One region of the Janthinobacterium sp. GW821-FHT03C08 genome, then DNA from elsewhere that is predicted to be linked to it. Evidence: riboswitches for the same ligand, from Rfam matches in the RefSeq annotation. Region 1 holds a riboswitch; the other holds the start of a gene.
What was found. A riboswitch is a leader RNA that binds a small molecule or an ion and turns the genes downstream of it on or off. The one in region 1 is predicted to bind thiamine pyrophosphate.

Region 1 (7,400 bases):
CGTCGAATGCAGCCGCCACGGCGAGAAGGTGCGCGTGAGCGTGCGCGACAGCGGCGCCGGCCTCGATGCGGCCCAGGTGGCGCAGCTGTTCCAGCCCTTCAACCGCCTGGGACAGGAAAACAGCACGGAAGAGGGCACGGGCATCGGCCTCGTCGTCACCAAGCAGCTGGTGGAGTTGATGGGCGGCACCATCGGCGTCGACAGCACGGTGGGCGTGGGCACTACCTTCTGGTTCGAGCTGGCCGCCAGCCGCGCGCCTGCACTGGCGCTGGACGATGGGGATGCGCTGCCACAGGTGCAGGAGCCGCAGGAAAGCCTGCGCACCCTGCTGTACGTGGAAGACAATCCCGCCAACCTGGCGCTGGTGGAGCAACTGATCGCCCGCCGCAGCGACTTGAAGCTGCTGACGGCCATCGATGCGCACCTGGGCATCGACTTGGCGCGCACCTACCAGCCAGACGTGATCTTGATGGATATCAACCTGCCCGGCATCAGCGGCTATGGCGCCCTGCACATCCTGCTCGGCGATCCGCTGACCCGCCACATTCCCGTCATGGCCCTGTCGGCCAACGCCGTGCCGCGCGACATCGAAAAGGGCTTGCAGGCGGGTTTCTTCCGCTATCTGACCAAGCCCATCAAGGTCGTCGAATTCATGGACGCGCTCGACGTGGCCCTGCACCATGCGGCTGCGCATGGCCTGGCCGACGACATTCACGCAGTACGCTAATTCAGCACCCATTTTTAGGAATACCGCCATGCTTCAAGCCACCGAGATCCTGAACGCCAGCATCCTCATCGTCGATGACCAGGAGGCCAACGTCATGCTGCTCGAGCAGGTGCTGCGCAGCGCCGGCTACACGCGCATCACGTCCACCATGGACCCGCAAGCCGTGCGCGCGCTGCACCAGCAGCACCGCTACGACCTGATCCTGCTCGACTTGCAGATGCCGGAAATGGATGGCTTCGAAGTCATGGAAGGCTTGCGCGACCTCGAAGCGGGCAGCTACCTGCCCGTGCTGGTGATCACGGCCCAGCCCGGTCACAAGCTGCGCGCCCTGCAGGCGGGCGCCAAGGATTTCGTCAGCAAGCCCTTCGACCTGGTGGAAGTCAAGACGCGCATCCACAACATGCTGGAAGTGCGCTTGCTGTACCAGAAGCTGGGCGAATACAGCAAGTCGCTGGAAAAGATGGTGGAAGACCGCACGGCGGAATTGCGCGAAAGCGAAGCGCGCTTCCAGCGCTTCACGGAACTGTCGTCCGACTGGTACTGGGAACAGGATGCGCAGGGCAATTTGACGCGCTTTTCCGGCCCCGTGGCCGACATGCTGGGCATCGGCAGCGAGGAAGAGCCGCAGCGCTGGAATGCCAGCGAGCGCGCCTTGCTCGACGCCAAGATTGCTGCGCGGGAACCATTCCTCGACTTTATCTACAGCCGCACGAACGGGGACGGCAGCACGCAGTACCTGCAGGTGAGCGGCGAACCGATGTTCGACAATGGCAGCCGCTTCATCGGCTACCGCGGCATCGGCCTCGACGTCACGCAGCGCCTGCGCAAGGCTTGACGGGCGGCGGGCTGCTTTATACTTGCCGGTATCGATATCGACAAGGAATGCATCATGGCTGACAAATCGCCTCCGGCAACGCCCCCGCGCTACTGGTTCCCCGCCAAGACCTATGGCTGGGGCTGGGGCATGCCCATCACCTGGCAAGGCTGGCTGGTCTTCCTGGCCGCCCTGGGGCTGTTTGCCTGCGGCGCCTTCCTCTTCCCGCCGCAGGAATCGCTGGCCCTGTACATCGTCTATGAAGCCGTCATCGCCGGCGCGCTCGTCGGCGTGTGCTGGCTGAAAGGCGAACCGACGCGCTGGCGCTGGGGCAAGAAGCAATAGGCGCCGTCATCTGTTGCGGCGCAGCAGATACACAAAGACGACAACTGCAAGAAATCATCTGGCCACGCGTCTTGAAACGCGTATAATTGGCTCGCTGCCGCAAGGCGGCAAACGCTAGGGGTCCTGCCTTTCGCTGTGGAAACACGGTGCAAGCGCGGGTGAGAAATACCCTCCGAACCTGATCTGGATAATGCCAGCGAAGGGAAGCTTTAGGATGACCGCACCCCGCTTTTCCGCGTGCGCAATTCCGAACCTCCTTAGCTGGCTCCAGGCTTAAAAATAGTCTAGCCAAGGAGCCAAAATGAACGCCAATCCGAAATTCCTCTCCGCCACCGCCACGGTCGACGAAGCCGCCATCGCGCCGCTGCCCAATTCGCGCAAGATCTACGTGCAGGGCAGCCGCCCCGACATCCGCGTGCCCATGCGCGAAATCAGCCAGTCCGACACGGAAGCGTCGTTCGGCGGCGAAAAGAACCCGCCCATCTACGTCTACGACACCTCCGGCCCGTACACGGACCCGGACGTGCAGATCGACATCCGCTCGGGCCTGGACACGCCGCGCCTGCCATGGATCATGGAGCGGGCCGATACGGAAGAGCTGCCGGGGCCGACGTCCGATTACGGCATCGCCCGCCTGGCGGACCCGAAACTGGCCGAGCTGCGTTTCAACCTGCACCGCAAGCCGCGCCGCGCCATCGCCGGCAAGAACGTGACGCAGATGCATTACGCCCGGCAAGGCATCATCACGCCGGAAATGGAGTTCGTCGCCATCCGCGAAAACATGCGCCGGCAAGAGTATTTGCGCGAACTCAAGGCGTCCGGCCCCATGGGCGAACGCCTGGCCGACCTGATGGGCCGCCAGCACCCGGGCCAGGCCTACGGCGCCAGCATTCCCGCCGAAATCACGGCCGAATTCGTGCGCGAGGAAATCGCCCGCGGCCGCGCCATCATCCCCGCCAACATCAACCACCCGGAAGTGGAGCCGATGATCATCGGCCGCAATTTCCTGGTGAAAATCAACGCGAATATCGGCAATTCGGCCGTGACTTCGTCCATCGGCGAGGAAGTGGAAAAGATGACCTGGGCCATCCGCTGGGGCGGCGACAACGTCATGGATCTGTCCACAGGTAAACATATCCACGAGACGCGCGAATGGATCATCCGCAACAGTCCCGTGCCCATCGGCACCGTGCCCATCTACCAGGCGCTGGAAAAGGTCAACGGCAAGGCCGAAGATCTGACGTGGGAAATCTTCCGCGACACCCTCATCGAGCAGGCCGAGCAGGGCGTCGACTACTTCACCATCCACGCGGGCGTGTTGCTGCGCTACGTGCCGATGACGGCCAAGCGCCTGACGGGCATCGTTTCGCGCGGCGGCTCCATCATGGCAAAGTGGTGCCTGGCGCACCACCAGGAATCGTTCCTCTACACGCATTTCGAAGAGATCTGCGAAATCATGAAGGCCTACGACGTGTCGTTCTCGCTGGGCGACGGCTTGCGTCCCGGCTCCATCTACGACGCCAACGACGAGGCGCAGCTGGGCGAACTGAAGACCCTGGGCGAGCTGACCCAAATTGCCTGGAAGCACGACGTGCAAGTGATGATCGAAGGCCCCGGCCACGTGCCCATGCAATTGATCAAGGAAAACATGGACTTACAGCTGGACCAGTGCGGCGAAGCGCCGTTCTACACCCTGGGCCCGCTGACCACCGATATCGCGCCCGGCTACGACCACATCACGTCGGGCATCGGCGCGGCCCTGATCGGCTGGTACGGCACGGCCATGCTGTGCTACGTGACGCCGAAGGAGCATTTGGGCTTGCCCAACAAGAACGACGTCAAGGACGGCATCATCACCTACAAGATCGCGGCGCACGCGGCCGACCTGGCGAAGGGCCATCCGGGTGCGCAGATCCGCGACAACGCCCTGTCGAAGGCCCGCTTCGAATTCCGCTGGGACGACCAGTTCAACATCGGCCTGGACCCGGACAAGGCGCGCGAATTCCACGATGAAACCTTGCCCAAGGATTCGGCCAAGGTGGCGCATTTCTGCTCCATGTGCGGCCCCCATTTCTGTTCCATGAAGATCACGCAGGAAGTGCGCGAATACGCGGCCGGCATGGGCATCGCGGAAGACAAGGCGCTGCAGCAGGGCATGGAAGTGAAAGCCATCGAATTCATCAAGAACGGCGCCGAGCTGTACCGCAAGGTCTGAAGGAGGGCGCGATGACTGCATTGATCCATATCACGCTCAACGGCGCACCGCATCAGGTGCCGCGGGGACAGACACTCGACCAATTGATCGCCGCCCTGTCGCTGGAAAACCAGGCGCTGGCGCTGGCCGTCAACCGCAACGTCGTGCCGCGCAAGGCGTGGCCGGGACAGGTCTTGCAGACGCAGGACCAGGTGGAGATCGTCCGCGCCATCGGCGGCGGCTAAGTTGAGAAAAGACAAGGAACAGAATATGAATACGGAAACAAACAAGGACCTGCTGACCATCGCAGGCAAGCAATATCAATCGCGCCTGCTGGTGGGCAGCGGCAAGTACAAGGATTTGCCGCAGACGCGCGAAGCGACGGACGCGGCGGAAGCGCAGATCATCACGGTGGCCATCCGCAGGGTCAACATCGGCCAGGACCCGCACGCGCCCAGCCTGCTGGACTTCGTGCCGCCGGACCAGTACACGATACTGCCGAACACGGCCGGCTGCTACAACGCGAAAGACGCCGTCTACACCTTGCAACTGGCGCGCGAACTGCTGGGCGGGCGTAACCTGGTGAAGCTGGAAGTGCTGGGCGATGAAAAGACGCTGTTTCCGCACATGCCAGAAACCCTGGTCGCGGCCGAGGCGCTGGTCAAGGATGGCTTCGACGTGATGGTCTACTGCAGCGACGATCCCATCCAGGCGAAGATCCTGGAAGACATCGGCTGCGTGGCCGTCATGCCGCTGGCGTCATTGATCGGCTCGGGCATGGGCATCCTGAATCCGTGGAATTTGTCCTTGATCATCGACCAGGCGAAAGTGCCCGTGCTCGTCGATGCGGGCGTGGGCACGGCGTCGGACGCGGCCATCGCCATGGAACTGGGTTGCGATGGCGTGCTGATGAATACGGCCATCGCCGGCGCGCACGATCCCGTGCGCATGGCGCGCGCCATGAAGCTGGCCGTGCGGGCGGGGCGCGAAGCGTTCCTGGCGGGGCGCATGCCGCGCAAGTTCGCCGCCTCGCCGTCGTCGCCGATGGCGGGCCGGCTGGCGTGACGGTGACGCGGCGTCACAGCGTGCTGGTGTTTGCCGGCGCCGATCCGTCCGGCGGCGCCGGCATCGCCGCCGACATCCTGGCGATTGCGGCCCAGGGCGCGCATGCCTTGCCCGTCATCACGGCGCTGACGGTGCAGGACAATGACCGCGTGTTTGCCGTCGAACCGGTGGCGCCGGAGCTGCTGCGCCGGCAGGCGCAGGCGCTGATCGACAAGATGGCGATTCATGCCGTGAAAATCGGCATTCCTGGCAGCGCGGCGAATGCGGCCGCCATTGCGCAGCTGATCGGGCAATTGCGCCAAACCAGGCCGGACTTGCCCGTCGTGCTCGATCCCGTGCTGGCCAGCGGCCATGGCGACGTGCTGAGCCGGGACGATGCCGTGCTGGCGCTGGCGCCCTTGTTGCCGGTGACTACCGTGATCGTACCGAACGGACCGGAAGCGCTGGCCCTCGGCGGCGTAGAAAACCTGCTTGCGCAAGGCTGCCGGCACGTGCTGGTGACGGGCGGCCATGGCGAGGGCGAGACGGTCGTCAACCGCTGGTTTGACGCCGCTGGCGGCGGGCGCGCCTGGCGCTGGCCGCGCCTGCCCGGCGCATTTCACGGCAGCGGCTGCACCCTGGCGTCGGCCATCGCGGCGCGCCTGGCGCTGGGGCAGGCATTGCCTGAAGCGCTTGATCTGGCGCAAAGCTATTGCCATGCGGCCCTGGCCGGCGCATATGCGATTGCGCCAGGTCAACTCATGCCGCAGCGATTCATTCAATAAGGAAATCATCATGCGTGGACTGTATCTCGTCACCCCAAACTGGGACGACACCGACCGCCTGCTCGACGTGAGCGAACAAGCCTTGCAGGCAGGCGTAGCCTTGCTGCAATACCGCCACAAGAGCGCCGACGCGCCGCAGCGGCGCGAGCAGGCGGGCGCCTTGCTGGCCCTGGCCCGCAAATATGGCGTGCCCTTCATCATCAACGACTTTATCGCACTGTGCGAAGAGCTGGACGCGGACGGCGTGCACGTGGGCGGCACGGATGCGTCCGTCGCGCAGGTGCGCGCGCGCCTGGGCAAGGAGAAGATCGTGGGCGCCTCGTGCTATGGCGACATGGCCCTGGCCCGTACGGCCGAGGCGGGCGGCGCCAGCTACGTGGCCTTTGGCGGCTTCTATCCCTCGCTGGTGAAAAAATATCCGGTGACGACGCCCCTCGATATCGTGCTGCAAGCCAAGCGCGAGATCGCCTTGCCGTGCGTGGTGATCGGCGGCATGACGCCGGAGAATGCGGCGCTACTGGTGGCGCGGGGCGCCGACATGGTGGCGGCCATCAGCAGTGTCTTTGGCAAGATGGACGAGGCGAAGGATGTGAATATTGCAGTGCAGCAATTTAATCAATTGTTTGCGGCGTGAGCATGGGAGCGGATGGGGGATTTGCCGAATAATCGGCATATAATAAGAGCATCTATATTTACAAGGTCTCCTTACCCATGAGTCAGCCAGCCGCCGCGAAACGCCTTATCCTGATCGTTGACGATGACCAGCTCCTGTTGGAATTCCTTGGCGAAGTCCTGCGCCATGCCGGCTATGAGACGGCCCTGGCCAATTCCGCCGAAATGGCGCTGCAGCTGATCGCCCAGCGCGAGCCGGACCTGGCCTTGCTCGACATCCACATGCCGGGCATGTCCGGCCTGGAACTGGCCAAGCGCCTGCATGGCGAAACGGCCGTGCCGTTCATGTTCCTGTCCGGCAGCGGCGACAGCGAATCGGGCAAGCAGGCGGCCGCCTACGGTGCCGTCGGCTATGTGGTCAAACCCGTCGACGAAGGCCGTTTGATGCCCGCCTTCGAAGCGGGCCTGGCGCGCGCCGACGAAATCCGCCAGCTGCGCCGCACCGAGCTGAACCTGAACGCGGCCCTGGCTGCGGGGCGCGAAACGAGCCTGGCCGTCGGCTTGCTGATGGGCAAGTTCCAGACGGACCGCAACACGGCCTTCGAAGTGCTGCGCGACCACGCCCGCTCCAGCCGCCGCAAGATCAATGAAATCGCCAGCCAGTTGCTGCTGGCCGAGGAAACCCTGAACGGCTTGCACGGCGCCTTCCTCAACCGGGCCAAGAAGAACGTCTGAGAAAATCTACTGCGCGGTGCGATTTGCGGCCGGCGATGCTCACTGTGCATGCGCACAGCTGCGCTTCTCGGCCACAACTCACATCCGCTCGCTACGATTTTGTCAGACGTCGTGGCGTTCCGAACGGGCGTGCACTCGTCATCG
Region 2 (7,400 bases), on a different contig from region 1:
GCAGATTTCGCGCCTGCGCAAGCTGATCGAACCCGATCCGTCGAGCCCGCTGTTCATCCAGACCGTGTGGGGCCTCGGCTACGTCTTCATCCCGGACGGACAGCCGCGCTGATCGCTGGCGAGGCATGATGAAGCTTGTTCCCGATATCAGCCTGGCGCGGCTGAAAAGCGGCCTGTTCTGGCGCACCTTTTTGCTGCTGGGTACTTTGACCACCGTCAGCATGATCACCTGGATCGGCATGATTTCCGTCATCCAGCGCGAGCCGCAGGCGCAGCAGATTTCCGCCCAGATCATTTCCGTCGTCACCATCACGCATGCGGCGCTGACGCACTCGGCCCCCGAGCTGCGTCGCGAGCTGCTGTTCGACCTCGTCAGCAATGAAGGCATCCGCATCTTCTCGCTGGAAGAGGACGACCGCATCGAGCCGCCGCCCGACAATTACCTGATGCCCGACATCGAGGCGCTGGTGAAGGCCAAGCTGGGCAAGGACACGCGCTTTTCCGCGCGCGTCAACGGCGTGGCCGGCTTCTGGGTCAGCTTCAAGATCGACGACGACGAATACTGGCTGATGCTGGACCGCGAGCGCCTGCGCGGCCTGACAGGCTTCCAGTGGCTGGGCTGGGCCAGCCTGGTGTCCCTGCTGTCGCTGCTGGGCGCGGCCATCATTTCCAGCCTGATCAACCTGCCCCTGTCGCGCCTGACGGCGGCCGCGCGCGACATCGCCAAGGGCAAGCAGCCGGCGCCGCTGCCGGAAAAAGGCCCGATCGAGATCATCGAGGCGAACCGCAGCTTCAACCAGATGGTCGACGATTTGAAGCAGGTGGAATCGGACCGCGCCGTCATTTTGGCGGGCATCTCGCACGACTTGCGCACGCCGCTGGCGCGCATGCAGCTGGAAGTGGAAATGGCGAATCTGTCGGACGAGGCGCGCGAAGGCATCCAGTCCGATATCGGGCAGATGGACGCCATCATCGGCCAGTTCCTCGACTACGCCAAGCCGACGGAAGCGTCGAGCTTCACGGATGTGGACCTGAGCGGCCTGCTGGCCGACATGACGCGCGAAGCGATGCGTCTGCCGGACGTGAAGATCAACGCCACCATCGCCGAAGGCGCGCACGCGATGGGCAACCCCACCGACCTGCGCCGCGTGCTGAACAACCTAATCGAGAATGCGCGCCGCTACGGCAAGACGCCGGGCAGCGACGTGACGGAAATCGACATCGCCTGCCACGTGCGCACCAGCCATGGCGCGAAAAAGGTGATCATCGAGGTGCAGGACCATGGCACGGGCGTGCCGGCGGAAAAGATCGAGCAGCTGATGAAGCCGTTCACCCGCCTCGATACCGCGCGCGGGCAGGCCAACGGCGCCGGACTCGGCCTGGCCATCGTCGACCGGGTGCTGCTGCGCCACGGCGCCGAACTGCAGGTGCGCAACCGCGAAGGCGGCGGCCTGGCGTTCCAGATCAGCTTGCCGGCGGTGTAGGAGACACCCGGCGCAGGCAGGTGGACGATCGTCTAGGCCTGGCCATCGTCGACCGCGTCCTGCTGCGCCATGGCGCCGAACTGCAGGTGCGCAACCGCGAAGGCGGCGGCCTGGCGTTCCAGATCAGCTTGCCGGCGGTGTAAGCCGGCATGCCGGGGTCAGTCCCGTCGGGCTTGACCCCGCGCAATCAAGCGGACGCCTGCTCCTGCGCCAGCAATTTATTCATCAACAATTCCGTTGCCCCGTAGCCGTACAGGGAATCGCTTTCCATGCCGGGCGTGTCGAAGGGGATCGATTCCTCGCGATTCAGCTTGGCAGGGTCGGCGTCCGCATAGCTGGCGCGCCAGGCGCGCTGCAGGGATTCATTGCGGCGGATGAAGGCCGGCATGGGCCAGTCGTCGCGCTCCCAGCGGCGGCTGTCGCCCAGCAGGGGCCAGCGCTCGTTGAGCAGGGCCATGTCGCCCGTGCGCAGGCGGCGCACGGCCTGTTCCGGCCGCAAGCCTTCCACCTCTTCCAGCGTGGGCAGGCTGTCGCGCTTCGGCCCGAACATATACGCCAGCATGATGCGCCCGGCAGGCGCCCTGCGCGCCACCACGCCGACGGCATAGCCGCCGCCCGGCAGGGGCACGGCAAACCAGCTGCCTTCTCGGTATGGTAATGATTTCATTTCTGCAAACTCCCCCAAAATCGTGATCGGGGCACAGTCTACGCGAAACGGCGCCGGAGTGGCGTATGGTACGCCACAGCAACAAACCAATAGTTACAGCACGTTCTGATCGTAATGGTACTGCGCCACGATGGGACCCGCCTTGAACAGCGCTTCCTTCATTTCCTTGTCCAGGCGGGCGTCGCGGCGGCGCATCCATTCGAGCAGCATGGCCACTTCCTTGCGGCTGGTGTCGCCCGCATGCGCCAGCACGCGGCGCAGTTCCGGGTCCGTGCAGGCCTCGAAGCGCTGGCTGTTCAAGTCCAGCACCTGCAGCGCGGCGATGGCGGCGCCGATGGCGCGGTGCATGTCCAGCGCCGTGGCGGGCAGGTCGGATTCTTCCAGTGGGAGGGTGGTCATGCGCATTCCTTTTCGCGTGGTGGGTGACATCGGCTGCATTCTCCGCCGCGCGGGCGAAAAGCTCAAGCGTCCACGACACGATTCCACCCGTTCGGCCATAATCATGGCTCGGCAGCAGCCTACCCTACACATCCGCAGCGGGAGCCCCATGTTCAATTTCGACTTTTACAATCCGACGCAAATCCTCTTCGGCCAGGGCCAGATCGCCGCCATCACGGCGCTGATCCCGCCGCAGGCCCGAGTGCTCATGACCTACGGCGGCGGCAGCATCAAGCAGAACGGCGTCTACGATGAAGTACGGGCGGCGCTGGCCGGCCACACGGTGCTGGAATTTGCCGGCATCGAACCCAATCCCGGCTATGAAACGCTGATGCAGGCCGTCGCCCTCGTGAAAAGCGAGCGCATCGATTTCCTGCTGGCTGTCGGCGGCGGTTCCGTGGTCGACGGCACCAAGTTCATCGCCGCCGCCGCCCTGCATGAGGGCGAAGCCTGGGACATCCTGGCCAGGGGCGGCAAGATCGTCGAAGCGGCCCTGCCCTTCGGCACGGTCCTGACCTTGCCGGCCACGGGTTCGGAAATGAATGGCTCGGCCGTGATCACGCGCAAGGCCACGCAGGAAAAGCGCTCCTTCATGAGCCGCAAGGTGTATCCTAAATTTTCCGTGCTGGACCCCACGAAAACGTTTACCTTGCCGCTCCGCCAGGTGGGCAACGGCGTCGTCGATGCGTTTGCGCACGTGATGGAGCAATACCTGACCTACCCTGTGAATGCTTCCGTGCAGGACCGCTTCGCCGAAGGCATTTTGCTGACCCTGATCGAGGAAGGACCGAAAGCCCTGTCGCAGCCGGACGACTATGACGTGCGCGCCAACGTGATGTGGAGCGCCACCCTGGCCTTGAACGGCCTGATCGGCGTGGGCGTGCCGCAAGACTGGTCCACGCACGCCATCGGCCACGAATTGACGGCCCTGTACGAACTCGACCACGCGCAGACCTTGGCCATCATCCTGCCCAGCATGCTGCGCGTGCGCAAGCAGGCCAAGCGCGCCAAGCTGCTGCAGTACGCGGCGCGCGTGTGGGGCCTCGATGGCGGCGACGAGGATGGCCGCATCGAGGCCGCCATCGCCCGCACGGAATTCTTTTTCCGCCACATGGGCGTCAAGACGCGCCTGGCCGACTACGGCCTGAACCATGCCAGCGTGGACGCCGTCGTGGCCGCCCTGGAAGCGCACGGCATGACGGCCCTGGGCGAGCAGCGCGAGGTGACGCCGGAAGTCAGCCGCAAGGTGCTGGAGCTGAGTCTGTAGTTTCGACCTGCAGTGTTGTAAAACGGTCGGCAGGGTGGGACAGCGGGCCGTGGTTCATGCTAAGCTATCAATTCGCTAGGGGTCCTGGAGTAGTCATCCGGGTGAGAGATACCCTTCGTACCTGATCTGGATAATGCCAGCGAAGGAAAGCGCAAAGTACCTCCCTCCTTTGATAGCTCCTGCGTTGGCGCCAGCCGAACAAGCAGCCTGCCGTGCTCTTTCCCGAGACGGCTTGAACCACGAGCAATCTATGTCCACACCGAATTTATCTATTTCCGCTTTGACCCTGGCCATCCTGCACGCGTTTGCCGCGCCTGCCCTGGCCGCCGGCGACACCGCCGATGCCGCCGATGCCGCCGAAGCACCAGCCCAGAACATGGCCGAAGTGGTCGTCACGGCCAGCAAGGCCCCGGCCGCCAAGCGCGCCTCCGTCGGCGGCTTTTCCGATGCGCCGCTGCTGCAGACGCCGGCCGCCGTCACCGTGATCGGGCAAAAAGAGCTGCAAGACTTGCAAATCCGCAACCTCAGCGATGCCGTCAAGCTGGACGCCAGCATCAACGATTCCTACAACGCCGTCGGCTACGCGGAGCAATTCACCATCCGCGGCTTTGAACTCGACAACAACTCCAGCTACCGCAAGGATGGCGTGGCCATTCCCGGCGACACGCAGATTCCGCTGGAAAACAAGGAACGCATCGAAGTGCTGAAAGGCCTGGCCGGCTTGCAGGCAGGCATGGCCGCGCCGGGCGGCGTGATCGACTTCATCGTCAAGCGCCCCACCGCCGCGCCGCTGCGCACCGTCACCGTGGAAACGCGCGAGCGGGGCACCCTGTACGGCGCCGTCGACCTGGGCGGCCGCCTGGAAGACCGGCGCTTCGGCTACCGGATCAACGTGGCGGCCGAACGCCTGCGCTCCTACATCCAGGGCGCCGACGGCAACCGCAAGTTCATTTCCGGCGCCTTCGACTGGCAGATGTCACCCCAGGCCCTGCTGCAGCTCGATGCCGACTACCAGGACAAGGCGCAGGTGACGGCGCCCGGCTTCCAGCTGCTGAGCAATGGCAGCCTGCCCGCGAACGTCAGCGCCGACACCATGCTCAACAAGCAGCCGTGGACGCACCCGGTGGAAACCGTCACCAGCAACCTGGGCCTGCGCTTCCAGTACGCCTTCAATGACGACTGGCATGCCACCCTGTCGGCCAACCAGCACTCGTTCAAGCGCGACGACTACACGGCGTATCCGTATGGCTGCAGCCCGGAAGGCTGGAACCCCGTGTTCTGCAGCAATGGCGATTTTTCCGTGTGGGACTACCGCAGCCTCGGCGAAACGAAGAAGCCCCTGAGCGCGCAAGCCATGCTCCAGGGCAAGTTTGCCACGGGCAGCCTGCGCCATGAATTCACGGCCGGCGTGTCGTATTTCAACCGCAAGGACCGCGCCGGCCTGTACGTCTATGATGAAGTGGGCATCAGCAACATCTACCACCCCGTCGTCGTGGCTCCGTCCGATGGCGTCACGGGCCCCGTGCGCCTGGTGCGCAACGACAAGGAAAAATCCGTCTTCGTGCAGGACATCGTCAGCCTGGGCCAGAACTGGAAACTGCATGGCGGCTTGCGCCATATCGATGTCGACGGCTACCAGTACGTGCTTAAGGCCGCCACGGAAATCCGCGCCAAACATGACTTCCTGCTGCCCAACGTGGCGCTGGTGTACAACCCGCAAGACAATATCGCCGTGTATGCATCCTACTCGCACGGCATGGAACATGGCGGCACGGCCGACCGCTATGCCAACAATGCCAACGTGGAACTGACGCCGAGCCGCTCGAAACAGCTCGAGTTCGGCGTGAAGGCCGATGTGACGCCGGACTTCATGGTCGCGGCCAGCCTGTTCCAGATCCGCAAGGGCCTGGAATTCAACCAGTACCTCGACAGCAGCATGAGCACCTACAACTTCGTGCGCGCAGGCCAGGCCCAGCACCGGGGCCTGGAACTGTCGGCCCAGGGCAAGGCCAGTGCCAACCTGAGCCTGGGCGCCTCGCTCACGGCCTTGAACAGCCAGCAGTCCGGCACGGGCAATGCGGACCTGGACGGCAAGCGCGTGCCCAACGTGCCGGCCCTGAAGGCGGCCGTGCGCGCCGACTATGCCGTGCCGCAAGTGGCAGGCCTGAACGTGAACGGCAGCTGGGAATATGCGGGCAAGAAGGCCTTTGAATTCAGCAACACCACCTTCGTGCCGTCGTACAGCGTGTTCAACCTCGGTGCCGCCTATGCCACGCGCCTGGCGGGCACGTCGGCCGTGCTGCGCGCCACCATCAATAACGTGACGGACAAGTTCTACTGGCGCGACGTGACGCCGGACGCGGGCGGCTATCTGTTCCCGGGCGCCAGCCGCACGTTCAAGGTCTCGGCGCAGTTCGACTTTTAAACACCTAACCAAACCTACTGCGCGTCGCGATTTGCGGCTTCCGATGCTCACTGTGCATTCGCACAGCTCCGCTTCTCGGCCACAACTCGCTGCCGCTCGCTACGGTTTTGTTAGGCGTTGTAGGGAAAGGAAATGGCAGGCGCCGCAGCGAGCGCCTGCAGCAGGGGCGCCGCCTGGGCCAGGCGCGCCTCCAGGCTGTCGTGCAGCACGTGGTAGGCGATGCCGCGCGTGTCAAGCTCGTCGAGCAGCAGGCGGTAGATCAGCTGGCGCACGGCTTCCGACTCGCGCTGCAGGCCATCGGCTACCCACGGGCTGTCGGGCGCCGTCACCAGCGTCAGGTCGTAATGCGTGGCAGCGGCCAGGGCCGCCAGCGGCGCATCGGCGCCGGCAAAGTAATGGCGGCTGTAGACCACCGTCATCAAGGGCGTCGTGTCGCAAAACAGGAAGCGCTTCGCTTGCGCGGCGGCGGCCGCCTCGCGCTCGACTTGCGTTAGCGCAATCCCATACTGGTCTTCCGCGACGGGCACCCTGCCCTGGCTTTCCACGAATTCACGCAGGTATTCCGGTACCCAGACGCTGCCGTAACGCTCCGCCAGCGCGGCCGCCAGGGTCGACTTGCCCGACGATTCCGCCCCCAGGATGGCCACGCGCATGCAGTGCGCCGTCACTTGAGGACCATCGCGCCGGGCGCGGCCGGCGCCGACTTGCGCCACGCCAGCAGGCCGATGACGGCCATCACGACAAAGAAGGCATACAGCACGGCCGTCAGGGCCAGGCCCTTGTGCACGTACAGCCACACGTACAGCACATCGACGATGATCCAGGCGACCCAGTTTTCCAGCTTCTTGCGCGACAGCAAGAATTGCCCCACCAGGCTGCCCGCCGTGAGGAAGCCGTCCGCGTGCGGCACGTCCGTGTCCGTCGTCGTCAGCAGCCAGGCGATGAGCAGAAAGCCCACGAGCCAGCCCGCGGCGCAGGCTAGCCAGCCGCGGCCATCGAGGCGCGTCACGGGCAGGGTCGTGCCGCCGCTGGACGGGTGCAGCCACTGGTACCAGCCCCAGAACGAGACGCTGATGAACAGCAGTTGCAAGGCCATGTCGCCATACAGGCGCGACTCGA

Region 2: another riboswitch for thiamine pyrophosphate. It lies ahead of AC07VL_RS06870 (TonB-dependent siderophore receptor); the one in region 1 lies ahead of thiC (phosphomethylpyrimidine synthase ThiC).

What each region holds. Positions count from the first base shown of each region.
Region 1 is NZ_JBWKUP010000011.1:110,231-117,630, forward strand. It holds gene AC07VL_RS17240 (PAS domain-containing hybrid sensor histidine kinase/response regulator) at 1-727, shown strand, start outside; gene AC07VL_RS17245 (response regulator) at 756-1,562, shown strand; gene AC07VL_RS17250 (hypothetical protein) at 1,617-1,886, shown strand; TPP riboswitch at 1,993-2,108, shown strand; gene thiC (phosphomethylpyrimidine synthase ThiC) at 2,188-4,101, shown strand; gene thiS (sulfur carrier protein ThiS) at 4,122-4,325, shown strand; gene AC07VL_RS17265 (thiazole synthase) at 4,351-5,145, shown strand; gene thiD (bifunctional hydroxymethylpyrimidine kinase/phosphomethylpyrimidine kinase) at 5,148-5,909, shown strand; gene thiE (thiamine phosphate synthase) at 5,920-6,543, shown strand; gene AC07VL_RS17280 (ANTAR domain-containing response regulator) at 6,621-7,256, shown strand.
Region 2 is NZ_JBWKUP010000004.1:124,816-132,215, reverse strand. It holds gene ompR (osmolarity response regulator transcription factor OmpR) at 1-112, shown strand, start outside; gene AC07VL_RS06895 (sensor histidine kinase family protein) at 126-1,484, shown strand; gene AC07VL_RS06890 (hypothetical protein) at 1,505-1,627, shown strand; gene AC07VL_RS06885 (Imm26 family immunity protein) at 1,672-2,151, opposite strand; gene AC07VL_RS06880 (ferritin family protein) at 2,245-2,550, opposite strand; gene AC07VL_RS06875 (iron-containing alcohol dehydrogenase) at 2,699-3,856, shown strand; TPP riboswitch at 3,924-4,021, shown strand; gene AC07VL_RS06870 (TonB-dependent siderophore receptor) at 4,107-6,281, shown strand; gene AC07VL_RS06865 (AAA family ATPase) at 6,392-6,934, opposite strand; gene pnuC (nicotinamide riboside transporter PnuC) at 6,946-7,400, opposite strand, start outside.